DNA from 2 places in the Gordonia crocea genome. Region 1 is predicted to be linked to the other one. Evidence: riboswitches for the same ligand, from Rfam matches in the RefSeq annotation. Region 1 holds a riboswitch; the other holds the start of a gene.
The links. Region 1 has a riboswitch for cyclic di-AMP ahead of nbrcactino_RS04720 (transglycosylase family protein). Riboswitches for the same ligand answer to the same signal wherever they lie in the genome.
Positions count from the first base shown of each region.

Region 2: linked by a shared signal. The riboswitch ahead of nbrcactino_RS13225 (C40 family peptidase) and the one ahead of nbrcactino_RS04720 (transglycosylase family protein) in region 1 are both predicted to bind cyclic di-AMP.

Region 1 covers NZ_BJOU01000001.1:979,602-986,874, forward strand. The annotation lists gene nbrcactino_RS04710 (helicase-associated domain-containing protein) at 1-1,431, opposite strand, end outside; gene nbrcactino_RS04715 (hypothetical protein) at 1,512-1,727, shown strand; gene nbrcactino_RS04720 (transglycosylase family protein) at 1,824-2,468, opposite strand; cyclic di-AMP (ydaO/yuaA leader) riboswitch at 2,475-2,670, opposite strand; gene nbrcactino_RS04725 (flavin reductase family protein) at 2,900-3,445, opposite strand; gene nbrcactino_RS04730 (hypothetical protein) at 3,442-3,660, opposite strand; gene nbrcactino_RS18415 (cold-shock protein) at 3,800-4,213, shown strand; gene nbrcactino_RS04740 (DUF2771 family protein) at 4,237-4,857, opposite strand; gene nbrcactino_RS04745 (MFS transporter) at 4,854-6,734, opposite strand; gene nbrcactino_RS04750 (DUF3027 domain-containing protein) at 6,810-7,273, shown strand, end outside.
Region 2 covers NZ_BJOU01000002.1:316,636-323,908, forward strand. The annotation lists gene qcrA (cytochrome bc1 complex Rieske iron-sulfur subunit) at 1-506, opposite strand, end outside; gene qcrC (cytochrome bc1 complex diheme cytochrome c subunit) at 503-1,420, opposite strand; gene ctaE (aa3-type cytochrome oxidase subunit III) at 1,470-2,084, opposite strand; gene trpD (anthranilate phosphoribosyltransferase) at 2,265-3,329, shown strand; gene nbrcactino_RS13215 (Lrp/AsnC family transcriptional regulator) at 3,346-3,621, opposite strand; gene nbrcactino_RS13220 (DEDD exonuclease domain-containing protein) at 3,635-5,491, opposite strand; cyclic di-AMP (ydaO/yuaA leader) riboswitch at 6,054-6,223, shown strand; gene nbrcactino_RS13225 (C40 family peptidase) at 6,237-6,944, shown strand; partial or broken gene nbrcactino_RS13230 (coiled-coil domain-containing protein) at 7,039-7,273, shown strand, end outside.

The DNA.
Region 1 (7,273 bases):
CGCGTCCATCGCCGCCACGAGCTCCTCGTCGGCCGGGCCGGACAACACCAGACGACCGATCTCGGTGAGGGCGCCGTGGGCGACCAGCCCCACCTCCGTCGCCTCGCGCAGGGTTTGGGCCACCGCGTGGCGGGTCAGCCGTCGGCGCATCCGGGGGCGCAACCACAGCAGGTGCGACACGAGGTCGTCGACGGTCGGCGCCACCCCCGCCCCGGCGACGTCCAGGACGTCGAGGACCAACCGCCGTTCCCGTCGGGCGGTCAGGTCGCCGACGCGGCCGCGCGCACCGATCACCGCGCCATCGACATCGCGTTCCCCGATCAACCACGGCCGCCGGTCCAGGCCCAGCCACGCGGTCGCCAGTCCCGCCCAGCGCCGCGCCGGGGAGTGGTGGGTCCAGGAATCCGCGGCGATGGTCGGGGCCCAGACGCGTTCGCCGTCGTAGCGGACCGGCTCCGGATCGGGGAAGCCGACGTCGAGGAGGTGGTGGGCGCCCAACAACTCGATGATCAGCCCGACCCGTTGTGCGCCCAGCCCGGTGTCCTTGGCGATCCGGCGCAGTTCGCGGATGCCGATGCCGCCGGAGCTGAGTTCGGGGGCCGGGAGGCGTCCCAGGCTGGTCAGCACATCGTCGGCCTCGCGCAACAGTTCCACGGCGGCGCCGGCGGCGGTGGCGGTCAGGTCGGTACGCCCGGTCGCCGATGTCGGCGCGGAGTCGGGCAGGGCCGGCGGGCGCAGGTTGTCGACGCGCAGCGGCGGCTCGGCGCGCAGCATTTGTGCGACGGTGGGTTCGATCTCGACCGTCTGCGGGTCGACGAGGGAGATGAGCCCGGCCGCCAGGAGGGTTGGGACCGGCCGGGTCGGATCGGCACCCGGACCCGCGTCGTTGGTCGTCCCGACGCTGGGGCCGGTGACCAGTTTGGTCAGCACGTCGCGCGCCGGGTCGTCGAGTCCGTCGAGCCGCTCGCGCCACTGTTCCGGCGTCCGGGTCGCGACGTCGGTGGCGACATGGCGGGTCCGCCACGGCAGCGCCGCCGCCGTGTGCCCGGCGATGTGCAGCCCGGCCTCGTCGCGCCACACCAACGCGCGGTCGACGAGGGTGGCCAGGTGGGCGTTGATCTGGGTCGCCGTGGCGCGGCCCTTCAACGCGCTGCGAATCGTCGCTTCGCTCACCGCGCGCCGGGCCTGCTTGCCGTGGGATCCGGCGCTCTGGCCCAACAGCACTTCGAGGATGGCCACGTGCAGCAGGTCGAGTTCCTCGCCGGCGCGGTTGATCGATCCCGACGACAAGGCGCGCTGGCCAAGGACGTTCACCCCGCCGGGCGGCGGGGACGCGAGATCGGGGCGTGCGACGAGTAGCGCGACGAGCTCCTCGTCGGATCGTTGCGCCAACGCGCGCGCCAATCCGCTCGGCTGGTCGTTGGCGCTCACCCCGACGAGTCTATGTGCCCGGGTTCACCGCTCGGCCGGGGCGGGCACATGGCACAATGACCGATGTGAGCGAGAACGAGATTGTCGAGGACGTCAAGAAGGACGTCGAGCAGGTCGTCGGGGAGTCCAAGCGCAAGTACGTGGACAACGGCTGGCCCTTCCCGGACGGCGACCACGCAGTGTCCGAGTTCGCCGCCGATCTGGCCGGTGCGCTGTCGCCCTTCGGTGCCACGCAGTTCCCGCTGCCGCAGGACGAGCTTCTCTACATCAACCCGCGGACGATCATCAACACCTGAGCAATTCCCGGCCGCGACGGCCGGTATCGACAGACAACAGCGCCCCGCACGTGATCGTGCGGGGCGCTGTTGTGTTGAGCTGTGCAGCCCTGTGCGTCAGTTGACGCCGGGGAGCTGGCCCTTGTGCTGGTTGTAGAAGTCAACCTGGCCCTTGTCCAGCTTGTAGCCGCTGGCCTTCGCCGCCTCCCAGATGTTGGAGACGGTCGGGTCCAGCTGGCCCTTGTCCTTGCGGGCCTTGACCACGCTGTCGACCTGGTCGCGGACCTCGTCGCTGTTCTTGGCCTTGGGGGCGGTCTTCAGCGAGGATGCCGGCGCGGTCTTGTTCTTCTTGGTCTTCAGGTTCGGCGACTTGCCGGGATCGCGCTGCGTCGGCCCGGAGAGGACCGTGCCGCAGGTCGGCCAGGCACCCTTGCCCTGGCTCGCGAGAACGCGCTCGGCGATCGCGATCTGCTGCTCCTTGGTGGCCCGGTCCGCGGTGGGCGCGTACTGGGTGCCGCCGTTGGCGGCCCAGGTGCCCGGCGAGAACTGCAGGCCGCCGTGGTAGCCGTTGCCGGTGTTGATGGCCCAGTTGCCACCCGACTCGCAGGCCGCGACGCGGTCCCACTCGGAGTCGGTCGCCGCGTGGGCGGTCGCGCCCGAGGCGAGGGCGGCGCCGCCGCCGATGACGGCGGAGGTCAGGGCCACCTTGGCGATGGTCTTGGAAGTGGTGCTGGTCGTCTGCTTACGGTGACGTCCGGACATAGTGAATTTTCCTCTCTCCACGCGCCTACGAAGTCAGCTGTCGGGTTCGAGCGAGAGGTTGCCCGGCCGCGGTGATACGGGTATCGGTGCGGCTACACCCCGAGGATTCCGGCCGACGGTATCGGCTGAAACCCGTTCTCACGGGAGAGGTTGGGTCCCCCGTCCTCATTCCTGAATTCTGTTGTTCGGGCGGCGCGGCTGGTGGAATGAGGTTCGGCGCGACCAGCTGCGTCGGTACTGCATCGGCTCTCGGGTGAGAACCTCCGACGAGACTACCGGGCAGATCGGCACGCTTCCTATTTGACGCAGAATTGGGTTTTTCCCCGGTGATCGGGTGCGTTCGGGGCAGTCTCGGGGTTCTCGCAGTTCAAGCACTGAATCCCAGTTCGTGTCCTTCTCGTTATCGATCCGTAATGTGACCAAGGTCACAGTCAAGACGTGGTGCCGGTCACGGCCCCCTCGGCGGCAGGATCGATGGTCAGGCGCCGGAAGGTGCTGGCGTGAAAGACCAGCGGGTCCACGTCGGGGTTGGCCGACAACGACCGGATCCGCAGCAGGACCACGGTGTGGTCGCCACCGGCGTATTCGGCGTGTAATTCACATAAAAGGTGGGCCGCCGCGCCCGCGACGAACAGCGCCCCACCATCGGTGCACAGGAGGTCCACCCCGTCGAAACGCTGCGGTGCCGGGCCGGCGAGCTGTCGGCACAGCTCGGACTGGTCGTGGGCGAAGACGCTGACCCCGATCACCTGGCGCGAGCGCAGCCGCGGCCACGTCGTCGACGTGTTCTGCACGCACACCGAGACCAGCGGCGGGTCCAGCGACACCGTCGAGAACGAGCTGGCGGCCATGCCGACGAAGGCCTCGCCGTTCTCGTGCGCGCAGACCGCGACGACCCCCGACGGAAAGCAGCTGAAGGCCCGGCGCAGGGCGTCGGGCGACTCCGCCGGTGCCAAATCGGGGGCGCGCCCGCTCATCGGGTCCGGCCGGCGGCCACCGTCGCACCGATCGCCAGCACCAGGCCGACGGGGGTGCACATGGCGACGAGGTAGACCGGCAGCGGTGCGGTGTGTCCGGACCACACGACCGGCACCAGATAGAGGATGCCCACCGACACGAGGCCGGCGAGGAACAGGGTCACGCCGAGCGTGAACAGAACCCGTGTCGAACGCTTCTTTGTTCCGGTGGCCATGCTGTCCACGCTAGTACCCACGCGCTATCATGGTCACCAAGGCTGCGTCTTGCTCGGCATTCAATGTCAGCAGGGCGCTTTTTCCGTGGCGTGCCAGACAGTGAGGTCGGGCGCGTCGACCAAGGTGAAGGTGAGCGCGGTGCCGACCGGCAAAGTGAAGTGGTACGACCCGGCCAAGGGTTTCGGATTCCTCTCGCAGGAAGGCGGGGAGGACGTCTACGTCCGCGCCTCGGCACTCCCCGACGGGGTCGAGTCCCTCAAACCCGGACAGCGGGTGGAGTTCGGCATGGCCGCCGGGCGCCGCGGACCGCAGGCGCTGTCAGTGACCGTTCTCGACCCGGCACCCAGTGTCGCGAAGAACACGCGGGAAGCGGCGCGCGAGGAGACCAAGCGACACACCCCCGACGAACTGCACGGGATGGTCGCCGACCTGATCACGCTGCTCGAGGGCACGGTGCAGCCGGCCCTGCGGCAGGGGCGCTACCCCGACCGCAAAATGGCGCAGCGCATCTCCGAGGTCGTCCGCGCGGTCGCGCGCGAACTCGACCGCTGAGTCCGCGCTGAGCCCGCCCGGCGTCAGCGCCGGGCGAACTCGCCGTCGGTGGCCATGCGCTCCTGGGGACGCTTGCCCGCCGCGGCCTTCCGATATGCGTCGAGAAGGGCCTGTTCGCCGGTCGGTGTCGTGTCGATGGCGAAGAAGCCGCGCCGGACCAACTCTTCGTCAGTATCCCCGGCGAGCAGTTTGGCGGGCAGGCTGATCTCGACGTTGATCAGGACGCGCTCGCGGGTCGAGGGCAGGTACAGCGGTGTGGTCCCGGCGCCCCCGGTCAAGGTCTGCAGGACCAGTTCCGAGCCCTTGGGCGTCAGATACTGCGCGACGATCGACCACGGGTCGCCCGACACGTCTTCGGAGAGCCGCACACGCAGGGTTGCGCCGACCGGAACGGGGAAGTGCGAGTAGCGCGTCGCGTCGATCTTGCGGAAATCGCCGTCGCAGTTGTTCATCTCGTAGTCGCACAACACGGTCGGGTGGATCGTGGCCGAGTCGGCGCCGACCGACAGGATCGCCTGCGGCCGCTCGTCGACGTGGGTGCGCGAGCCCCAGAACGCGGCCGCACCGACGATCACCGCCGCGTACAGCAGGGCCGAGACGGCGAGGATGGCGAGGGTCTTCTTCTCCGAGGCGGACAGATTCACGGGTTCTCCCGGGGGTGGCGGCGGTCGTCGTACGGCCGGGTCGGGTAGGCGCGGGTCGGGGCCGCGGTCGGTCCCGGGGGTTGGGCCCGCCGTGTCCTCGTCGGCCGGTGCAGCACCGTGGTCTGGGCGTCGACCGGTGTGGCGTCGACCGGTGTGGGAGCCGGCGGGCCGGGGCGGCGGAGGACCTCGGTCGGCATGGTCGGGGGCGCGACGTCGGGCCGGTGCCCGCCACCGATGCCGGGTACCAGCGTACGGCCGCGCAGGGTCAGCACCGTCTGCGCGAGGCCGAGCGCGAGTAGGACCGCTGCGACACCGAAGCCGATCGAGAAGGTGGATCGCGCCAGCAGCACCCCGGTGGTCGCCCCGAACACCCAGCCGAGTTGCAGCACCGTCTCCGACCGGCCGAACGCCGAGGCGCGCGACGCCTCCGGCAGGTCGGATTGGATCGAGGAGTCCAGGCACACCTTGCCGATCGCCGAACCCGCCGAGGCGATGAGTGCGGTGACCGATGCGGTGACGAGGGTGATGGCCGAGCCGTCCACCAGCAGCGGCAGGATCGCGGTGACCGTGGCGACGGTGAAGCAGGCGGCCACCACCCAGGCGATGATCCCGGCCGGATTCGACAGCTGCAGCCGGGTGCCGACCCCGTTGCCGAGGAAGTTGCCGACACCGGCGGCGGCACCGACGACGCCGAGCATCGCCATCTGCATCAAGCCGTCCAGATGATCCTGGTTGCGGGCGTAGAACGCGACGAAGAGGGTGAGGAATCCGGTGAGGATGCGGATGGTGGCATTGCCCCACAGCCCGGTGACCACCTTGCGCCCGAGGGGCTGGCGGATCGTCTGGGAGATGACCCGGCCGGCGCGGCGGGCGCGCTCGCGCGCCGAGACCGGGTCGCGGTCCGCGTCGGGTCGGTCGCGATAGGTCAGGGTCGTGGGGATCTCGCCCGCGGTCACCTCGACCCAGGACGGGATCTTCATGCAGTAGTAGGCGCCGAAGCAGGCGATGACGATCAGCCACAGCAGCGCACCCGGCCAGTGCATCGGCAACAGGGTGCCCAACATCATCTCCGCGGCGGCGGCCACCGCGCCGCCGACGATGGTGCCGCCGATGAGCGCGAAGATCGTCAGCCGGGAGTTGACGCGCACCAGGTCGATGCTCGGCGGCACGACGCGGGGGGTCACCGCCGACTTGAGGACGCCGAACGACTTGGACAGCACCATGAGCCCCAGCGCGCACGGATACAAGATCCACGGGTCGTATTCGAGCTGTTGGCCCACCGAGTCCCACTGGTAGTTGGTGACGATGAGCACCGCCAAGACGGCGCGGGCGACGAAGGTGCCGGCCATGGCCATCCGCCGGCCGTGTTGCAACCGGTCCAGGGCCGGTCCGATCAGCGGGGCGATAAGGGCGAACGGCGCGATGGTCAGCAGCAGGTAGAGCCCCACTTTGCCCTCGGACCCGCTGGCCGCGGCGAAGAACAGGGTGTTGGCCAGTGCGATGGCCATGGCAGCGTCCACGGCGGCGTTCGCGACGACTGGCACGGTCAGGGCGGTCAACCCCGAGCGGTCGGCGCCGTCGGCCGTCGCGGCCCGCGTGATCGTGTCGATCCCCTTGTTGGTCAGGCGCCGACTGCGCTGAGCCGCGCGTCGCCCGAACGAGGGCTTCGTTGTCGTCGGCGGTGGCATCGCCGACGTCGGTTCGGCCGGGGTGGGAGTCGGGCCGAGGGGTGGCAGGTGCGGGTTTTGGGTCGCCCGGTCCTGGGACAGATAGGCGGTTTCGACGTCGGGTGGGATACCCGGACCCGCGTCGGGCACCGGATAGCTGCTCGCGCCGGGGTGGGCGCGGCCGGACCGCGGGTGCTTGCCAAGACTCACGCCCACAATTCTTCCCTATCGGCCCGACGCGGGGTGGGCGTGCCACGCGGGGTAGTGGTGAGGCACACTGGACGGGTGAGTCTTACAGCCCAAATTGACTTGCTCCGCGACGCCGTCGACCTGGCTCGGGATGCCATCGTCGCCGACGGCGGTGTTCCCGGCGATTATGTCGAGGTCGTCGTCGAGGATGACAACTCTGCCGCGCACTACTTCACCGCCGACCTGCCCGGCTATCGCGGGTGGCGCTGGTGCGCCGTCGTCGCGGTGGCCGGTGACGAGGACAAGGCGACCGTCAGCGAGGTCGTCCTGCTGCCCGGCGACGGTGCGCTGCTCGCCCCGGAGTGGGTGCCGTGGACCGAGCGCATCGCCGCCGGCGACCTCACCCCCGGCGACCAACTGGCTGCCGAGCCGGACGACCCGCGCCTGGTGCCCAACCAGGTCGACAGTGGCGATGCCGCCGCGGTCGACGGCGAACTCGGCCTTGGACGCCGACGGCTGCTGAGCCCGTTCGGCCGCGACGAGGCCGCCCAGCGTTGGTA
Region 2 (7,273 bases), on a different contig from region 1:
CCGAAGGCGGCCGAGCCGAGGATCATCTTCCGGCGGGGGAGGGTGGAGGTCTCCAGCGCATCGCCGAGGAGCGCCGCGGTCGACTTCTTGTCCGCCTCGGAGGATCCGCCGTCGTGGCGGTCCTGGACCGAGATCTCAGCGGGGATGAACCGCTTGGTGAACTGGACGACGCCGATGCCGATGGACAGGATCGACAAGCCGAAGGTGATGCCCAGCAACGGCGTGTTCAGCGAGTACAGCCAGTAGTCCGGGTGCTCAGGCATCACGAAGCGCCAGTGGTTGAACAGGAAGATCACCAGGCACGCGAGAGCCGAGACGCCGGCCAGGGCGAACCAGAAGGTGACGATGCGCGACGCGCGCTTCTCGGCGCGGGTTCCGGGGACGGGGAAACGCGGCTCGCGGTGCAGGATCTCGACGCCGTCGAGATTCGTCCCGAGTTTGACCAGCTCGGCACGGTCCATCTCGGCGAGCTCTTCGCTGGTCGGAGTGTTCTCCGTAGCACTCATGATCGCGATCCCATCCACATTGCAAAGCCGACGATCGCACCGATGCCGACGATCCACATCACCATGCCCTCGCTGACCGGGCCGAAGCCGCCGAGGCCGAGGCCACCGGGCTGCCGCGACTCCGAGGAGTACTTGATGAAACCGATGATGTCCTTCTTCTCCTGAAGGGACAGCTGGCGATTGCTGAACTTGGGCATGTTCTGCGGCCCGGTCAGCATCGCGGTGTAGATCTCCTGCTCGCTCGGTGCGTCGAGGTTCGGGGCGAACTTGCCCGACGACAGCGCGCCGCCACGGCCGGTGAAGTTGTGGCACGAGGCGCAGTTGAGGCGGAAGAGTTCACTGCCTCGACCGAGGTTGGCGCCGCGCAATTCGCGCTGGGCGACGATCGGGATGCCGTTTTCATCGGTCTTCACGACGCCGTTCTCGCGCACGTAGTACACCTGGGGTCCACCGGAGACGGACTGGATGTACTTGCCGAGCTGCGTGATCTGCGCCTCGGTGAACTTGGCGGGCTTACGCGCGGCCTGTGCCTCGTTGCGCGCCGCGGGCATACGGCCGGAGGACACCTGGAAGTAGACGGCGGCGTCGCCGACACCGATCAACGACGGTCCGCGGTCGGCCACACCCTGCAGGTTGGAGCCGTGACAGCTGATGCACGAGGTGTCGTACAGCTGCTTGCCCGCCTCGATCATCGCCTGCGACTGCGTGGTCGGGTCTGCGACGGCGACCTGGGCGTTGGGTGTCAGGACTGCGGTGATGACGCCGGCCGACGCCAGGCCGGCCAGCAGCAGCAGCGCCCCCGAGGCACGGCGACGCAACTTGCGGCGGGCCTTCGTCGAGCGGGCCGGGGTCGTGGTGACCGTGGCGGTGTCGTCGTTCGCGATATCCGACGTTCGCGGTGGAGATGTACTCATCTGCGACTCTCTACTAAGCGGACTGACCGGGGCTGGAAGTCTGTGTGGGCTAACGGATGAAGTAGATCGTGACGAACAGGGCGATCCACACGATGTCGACGAAGTGCCAGTAGTAGGACACGACGATTGCCGCGGTCGCCTGGGCCGGGGTGAACTTCGACAGCCATGTGCGCACGAGCAGGAAGATGAAGGCGACGAGACCACCGATGACGTGCAGGCCGTGGAAGCCGGTGGCCATGTAGAACACCGAGCCGTAGGCGGTCGACGAGAGCGTCGTGCCGTGCTCGACGAGGTGCACGTACTCGTAGGCCTGACCGGCGACGAAGAAGGCGCCCATCACAAAGGTCAGGATGTACCACCGGCGCAGGCCGAAGACATCGCCGCGCTCGGCGGCGAACACGCCCATCTGGCACGTCACTGACGAGAGGATCAGCACGGTGGTCACTGGGACCGCCAGCCAGAGGTTGAGCTCGGTGGGGGCCATGGGCCACTCACCAGTGGCGTTGTTCGCCCGCGCGACGAAGTACATCGCGAACAAACCGGCGAAGAACATGAGCTCACTGGAAAGCCACACGATTGTGCCGACGCTGACCATGTTGGGGCGGTTCAGCGAGTGCACCCGAGCCGTGATGGCCGTTGACGGGGTACCTGCAGCGCTAGTCACACAAGAAGTATGACGGTTCGTAGTAAAGCGTGACCACCGGGGTCGATAAATTGGTGAAAGAATTTGCGGCGCTGCAGGTAGAAGCAGGTGGGCGGTGGTGTGTCCGGCGTGTCTCGGCCGCGTGTGCGTGTGTCGTCGGTGCCGGGGCGGGGCCTCCCACCCCTCGTTTAGGGTGGACGGGTGAGCAGCAAGCAGTCTGAGTTGAGTTGGCCGTTCGTTCTCGGTCTGGTGAGCGAGAACCAGGACCTCACCTCGGAGCAGGCACGGTGGGCGATGAACGAGATCATGGCCGACGCCGCGACCAGTGCGCAGATCGCCGGGTTCGGCTTGGCCGTGAAGATGAAGGGTGCGGCTCCGGCCGAACTCGACGGGTTGGCCGACGCGATGCTCGCGCATGCGAATCGGGTGGAGACCACGCGCGATGCGGTTGACATCGTCGGTACCGGCGGAGACCGGTCGCACACGGTGAACATCTCGACGATGACGTCGATCGTCGTCGCCGCCGCCGGCGTCCCCGTGGTCAAGCACGGCAACCGGGCCGCCTCCTCCAAGAGCGGTGGTGCCGATGTGCTGGAGGCGCTGGGCGTCACGATCAACCTCGACGGCGAGGGGGTCGCGCGCTGCGTCGACGAGGTGGGGATCGGCTTCTGCTTCGCCCCGGTCTTCCACCCGGCATTCCGGTTCACCGGTCCGCCGCGCAAGGAATTGGGCGTGCCGACGGTGTTCAACGTCTTGGGGCCGCTGACCAACCCGGCCCAACCGCGCGCCGGTTTGATCGGCTGCGCGTTCGCCGACCTGGCGCCGGTATTGGCCCAGACCTTCGCCAACCGGGGGTCGTCGGTGCTGGTGGTGCGAGGCGACGACGGCCTCGACGAGTTCACCACGACGAGTACGTCGACGGTGTGGCAGGTCGTCGGCGGCACCGTGACCAAGCACCGGATCGATCCCGCGGGCGATCTGGGGCTGGCGCGGGTCGAACTCGCGGCGCTACAGGGCGGGGATGCGGCGGCCAATGCCGTGGTGGCCCGAGAACTCTTCGCCGGCCAGCGCGGCCCGGTTCGCGATGCGGTACTGCTCAATTCCGCGGCGGCCCTGGTGGCGGCGCAACAGACCGCGCCGATGAGTCGGGACGAACTGGTGGCGGCACTGGCCTCGGAGGTGTCGCGGGCCGGCGAGGCGATCGATTCCGGCGCCGCGGCCGATGTCCTCGAGCGGTGGGCGCGCCTGAGCGGCGAACTGGGCTAGCGCCGCCGCCGCACCGCTACTCGCCGACGGAGAACCCGGCTTCGGTCTCCCTGCTGGCGTAACTGCGGAAGGCGATGTGGGTCGTCGAGGCGGTGACGCCCTGCAGCCGGTTAATCCGGCCGGTGACGACCTCGGCAATGGCCTCGTGATCGCGCACCTTGATCTTCGCGATGAGATCGATGTCGCCGGCGCACGAGTAAACCTCGGTGACCCCGTCGATATCGGCAACGGCCTGGGCGGTCTCCGGAATCGAGTGGACGTCGGCGCTGATCATCACGAATGCAGTGAGCATGGCTACAGCGTAGTCACGAGTCCCGGGCCGAGCGGGCCGTCGCAGCCCATCCGGTCCACCCGCACGCACTGTGGCGGGGGAGTGCGAAGCCGTCGGTGGTGTCGACGATGCGGGCGTCGGCGGCGGTCGCCCACCGGTAGACGAGCGCGGCCTCTTCGGGGGCCGCCCCCCGCAGCGGGCCGTCGGTGGGCCGGACGGTTTGCGCACCGGCGAGCACGGCGTCGACGACGGGCATCGGCGGCGCCCCCGGTCGGGAGGTTCCGGCGCCGGCGAGGCGGCCGTGCCGGACGACGGCGAAACGCCACCCGCCATCGGTCGCGGGTCGTGCGACGACGAGTTGGCCGACCGCGCAGAGGGCCCGAAGTCGATGGGTCGCGCTGATCGCACTGATCGTGTCGGCGAGTTGGTCCCGACGCCGGGCCGCGGTCTCGAAGTGCTCGGCGGCGGCGGCGGACCTGACGGCGACCGCCATGGTGCGCAACGCCTCGTCGGATCGTCCGGCGGCCAACTCGAGTGCGTTGCGCACCCGGCTCAGGTAGTCGGCCACCGGCTCGGGTGTGGGCGTCGCCGCGGCGCAGTCCCCGACGCCGTTGCGCGGCGGACACCAGTGGTAGTCGGCGCGGGCGCCAAGCCGGGTGGTGCAGGAGCGCAACCCGGTTGCGCGGGTCAGCGCCTCGGCGACGGTCGCGGCGGTGGCGCGCCGCGGGATGGGGCCGATCGACATCGGCTCGCCGAGTCCGACCGGTTCGGCGGGCGGTTCGCGCCGCACGGTGAACCGCGGGAACCGCTCGTCGGTCAGGCAGACCCACCAACCACGGCGCGGCTGTGTCGACCGTCGGTTGTAGGCGGGGTTGTGCGCGGCCAGGAGTCGTAGTTCGCGGACGCCGGCTTCGAGGTCGTGGGCGCAGACGACGTGGTCCACCCGGGTCGCCAACGCGACCATCTCGGCGATCCGGGGCCGCGAGTCACCGGAGAAGTAGGACTGCACGCGACGGCGCAGGTCGACCGCGGTGCCGATGTAGAGCACCTCCTGCGCGGGCCCCCGGAAGAGGTAGACGCCGGGTGCGCGGGGGACGCCGGCGGCGAGCCCGGCCTTGGCGCGTTGGGCGGGAGTGGCACGCGGCAGGTAGGCGAGTAGTTCGGCGAAGGTGGTGACGCCGCGGTTGCCGATCCGCTCCAGCAGCCCGTGCAGCACGTCGACCGTCGCCCGCGCGTCATCGAGGGCGCGGTGGGTGGGGGTCGTGGTGGTGGCGAACAGATCGGCCAGGGCGGACAACCGCACCGACGGGGCCTCGTCGCGGGACAACACGCGGCGGGCCAGGGCCACGGTGCACAGCGTTGCGGGGAAGTGGAAGTCGATGCCGCAGCGGCGCGCCGACGCCGACAGGAAGCCGAGGTCGAAGCGCGAGTTGTGCGCCACCAGGACACTTCCGCGGGCAAACTCCATGAACGACAGGAGGACCTCGCCGATCGGCGGCGCACCCGCGACCATCGACGCGCTGATGCCGGTGAGGCCGACGATCTCCGCCGGAATCGGGCGCTCCGGGTCGACGAGGGTCGCGAACTCTGCCACCACCTCGCCGCCGCGGACCTTGACCGCGCCGATCTCGGTGATCGCGTCGCGGTCGGCGCTGCCACCGGTGGTCTCCAAATCGACGACGACAAACGTCGTGCCGGCCAGCGATTGCTCGACGCCGCCGACGACGCACGCGGCCATCTCGGCGAGCTGCGCCGACGAGGGGGCACGGCGGTGTGTGCCGGCCGGCACGGCGCGGCCGGGCGGGCGGGGTCCGCGGGGGAGTCCGACGTCGGGCAACCCGGAGTCGGCCAGGGTGAGTTGATCGGTATCCGCGGGGTCCATGACTCGCATGGGGCGAACATTAGTTCGAGCCCCCGACATTCTCGGCGACCGTCGTCGGTCTCGATCCGATGTCAGAGGTCCTCGATAGCGTCCGGGGTCAGAGGTCGCGTCCGGGTCGGAGCCCGGGTGAATGGGCCTTGAACCGAGAGTGAACAGTCAAATGAGACGGAGATCACATGAAAATCGATTGCGAGAGCTGTCCGGGGCGCCCGACGGCCTGCGGCGGTTGCATGATGAACGTGTTGGTGTGTGCAGATTCAAGCTCGTACGCAGGAGAAACACCGGAAGCACCCAGCATTGCCGAGCAGCGTGCCGACCTCCTGGTGGCCATCGCGAACCTCCGGGGGGCGATGCTCGTCACACCTGCTGAGGCGAAGGCGGCCATCGGCCGGATAAGTCCACGTCAGGGGCAGTCTTCGCGCGGATTTCTCAAGCTGGTCGAGGCCGGGTAAAGTGAACCGCTGACTCGACGCCTGGAATTGGTGTTGGCGAAACGTTGGACATTCGTCAAACGGTTTCGTAACCTTTTCGAGACATTGCGGAACGTCACGCTCCAACAGGAGTGGTCCGCGAGAGTCAACCGCTTAATCGCCCCGCGAGGGGCGAGCCGGGGACCCAACCAGGGCCGCAAGGTCTTGACCGGGGTGAATCGCCGCGCCTGATGCAGCTCGTCAGGCAACGCGTAGGGCATCTTCCAGCCCGAACCCGACAGCTAACCCGGCAGGCGCAGGGAGACATAAAGGAGAATCATCTCGTGGCCAAACACCGTTTGGAGCAGACCAGCCGCAGCAGCGCGGTCGCGAAGGGCGCGGTCATCACCGGCGCCATCGCCATGGGGTCGATCGCCGCAGGCCAAGCCGCAGCGTCCCCCGTCGCCGTGCCGCACTTGGGCAGCATCGAGCTCGGCGCGCTCGGCGACCACCTCAACCAGCAGAAGCACCCCGCCAAGAACTTGAAGGTGAAGAAGGCGCCCGCCAAGACGCAGCAGGCCAAGGCGGCCCAGGGCGCCCAGGTCGCCGTGCCGAACGTCGGCACCTTCTCGATCCCGGGGATCGCGCAGAACCAGATTCCCAAGGAGTTCCAGCCCAAGGCCGGGCAGTCGAACCCGTTCGAGCGCACCACCGTTGCTGACAAGGCCGTTCTCAACGCCAAGAGCAAGATCGGCTCGCCGTACTCCTACGGGTCGGCCGGTCCGAACGCCTTCGATTGCTCGGGCCTGGTGTTCTGGTCCTACAAGAACGCCGGCAAGACCATCCCGCGTGACAGCTACGGCCAGATGAGCGGCGGCAAGGCGGTGGCCTACAAGGACGCCAAGCCTGGCGACGTTCTGATCTTCAACGGCGGCAGCCACTCCGGTATCTACGTCGGCAACGGCGAGTTCGTCCACAGCCAGACCTACGGCGTGCCGGTCAACAAGCAGAAGGTCAAGACCTGGGCGCTCACGGCCGTCCGCCGCTACTGAGCGCGGTTCGAGCTGTTGAGGTGGGCGGGCTTCCGGTTATGACTCGGGTGTCCGCCTGCTCTCGTCTCTTGGAGTCGGAAGAAGTATGAGTCTCATGAGTTCTGCTAGCTGGGCGCGACGCCACGGAGCGGCCGCGGCCGTCGCGCTGGTGGTTTCCTCGATCGGATTGTCCCTGCTCCCGACGACGACGGCGTCAGCCGTTCCGTCGCGCAATGCCGGTCAGCTGGTCGCCGACTACAAGAAGCTGAACGTCGAGGCGGAGAAGTCCGCCGAGGCCATGCACAACGCCACGATCGAGTACAACAAGCAGCGCGCAGTCGTGGCACGCT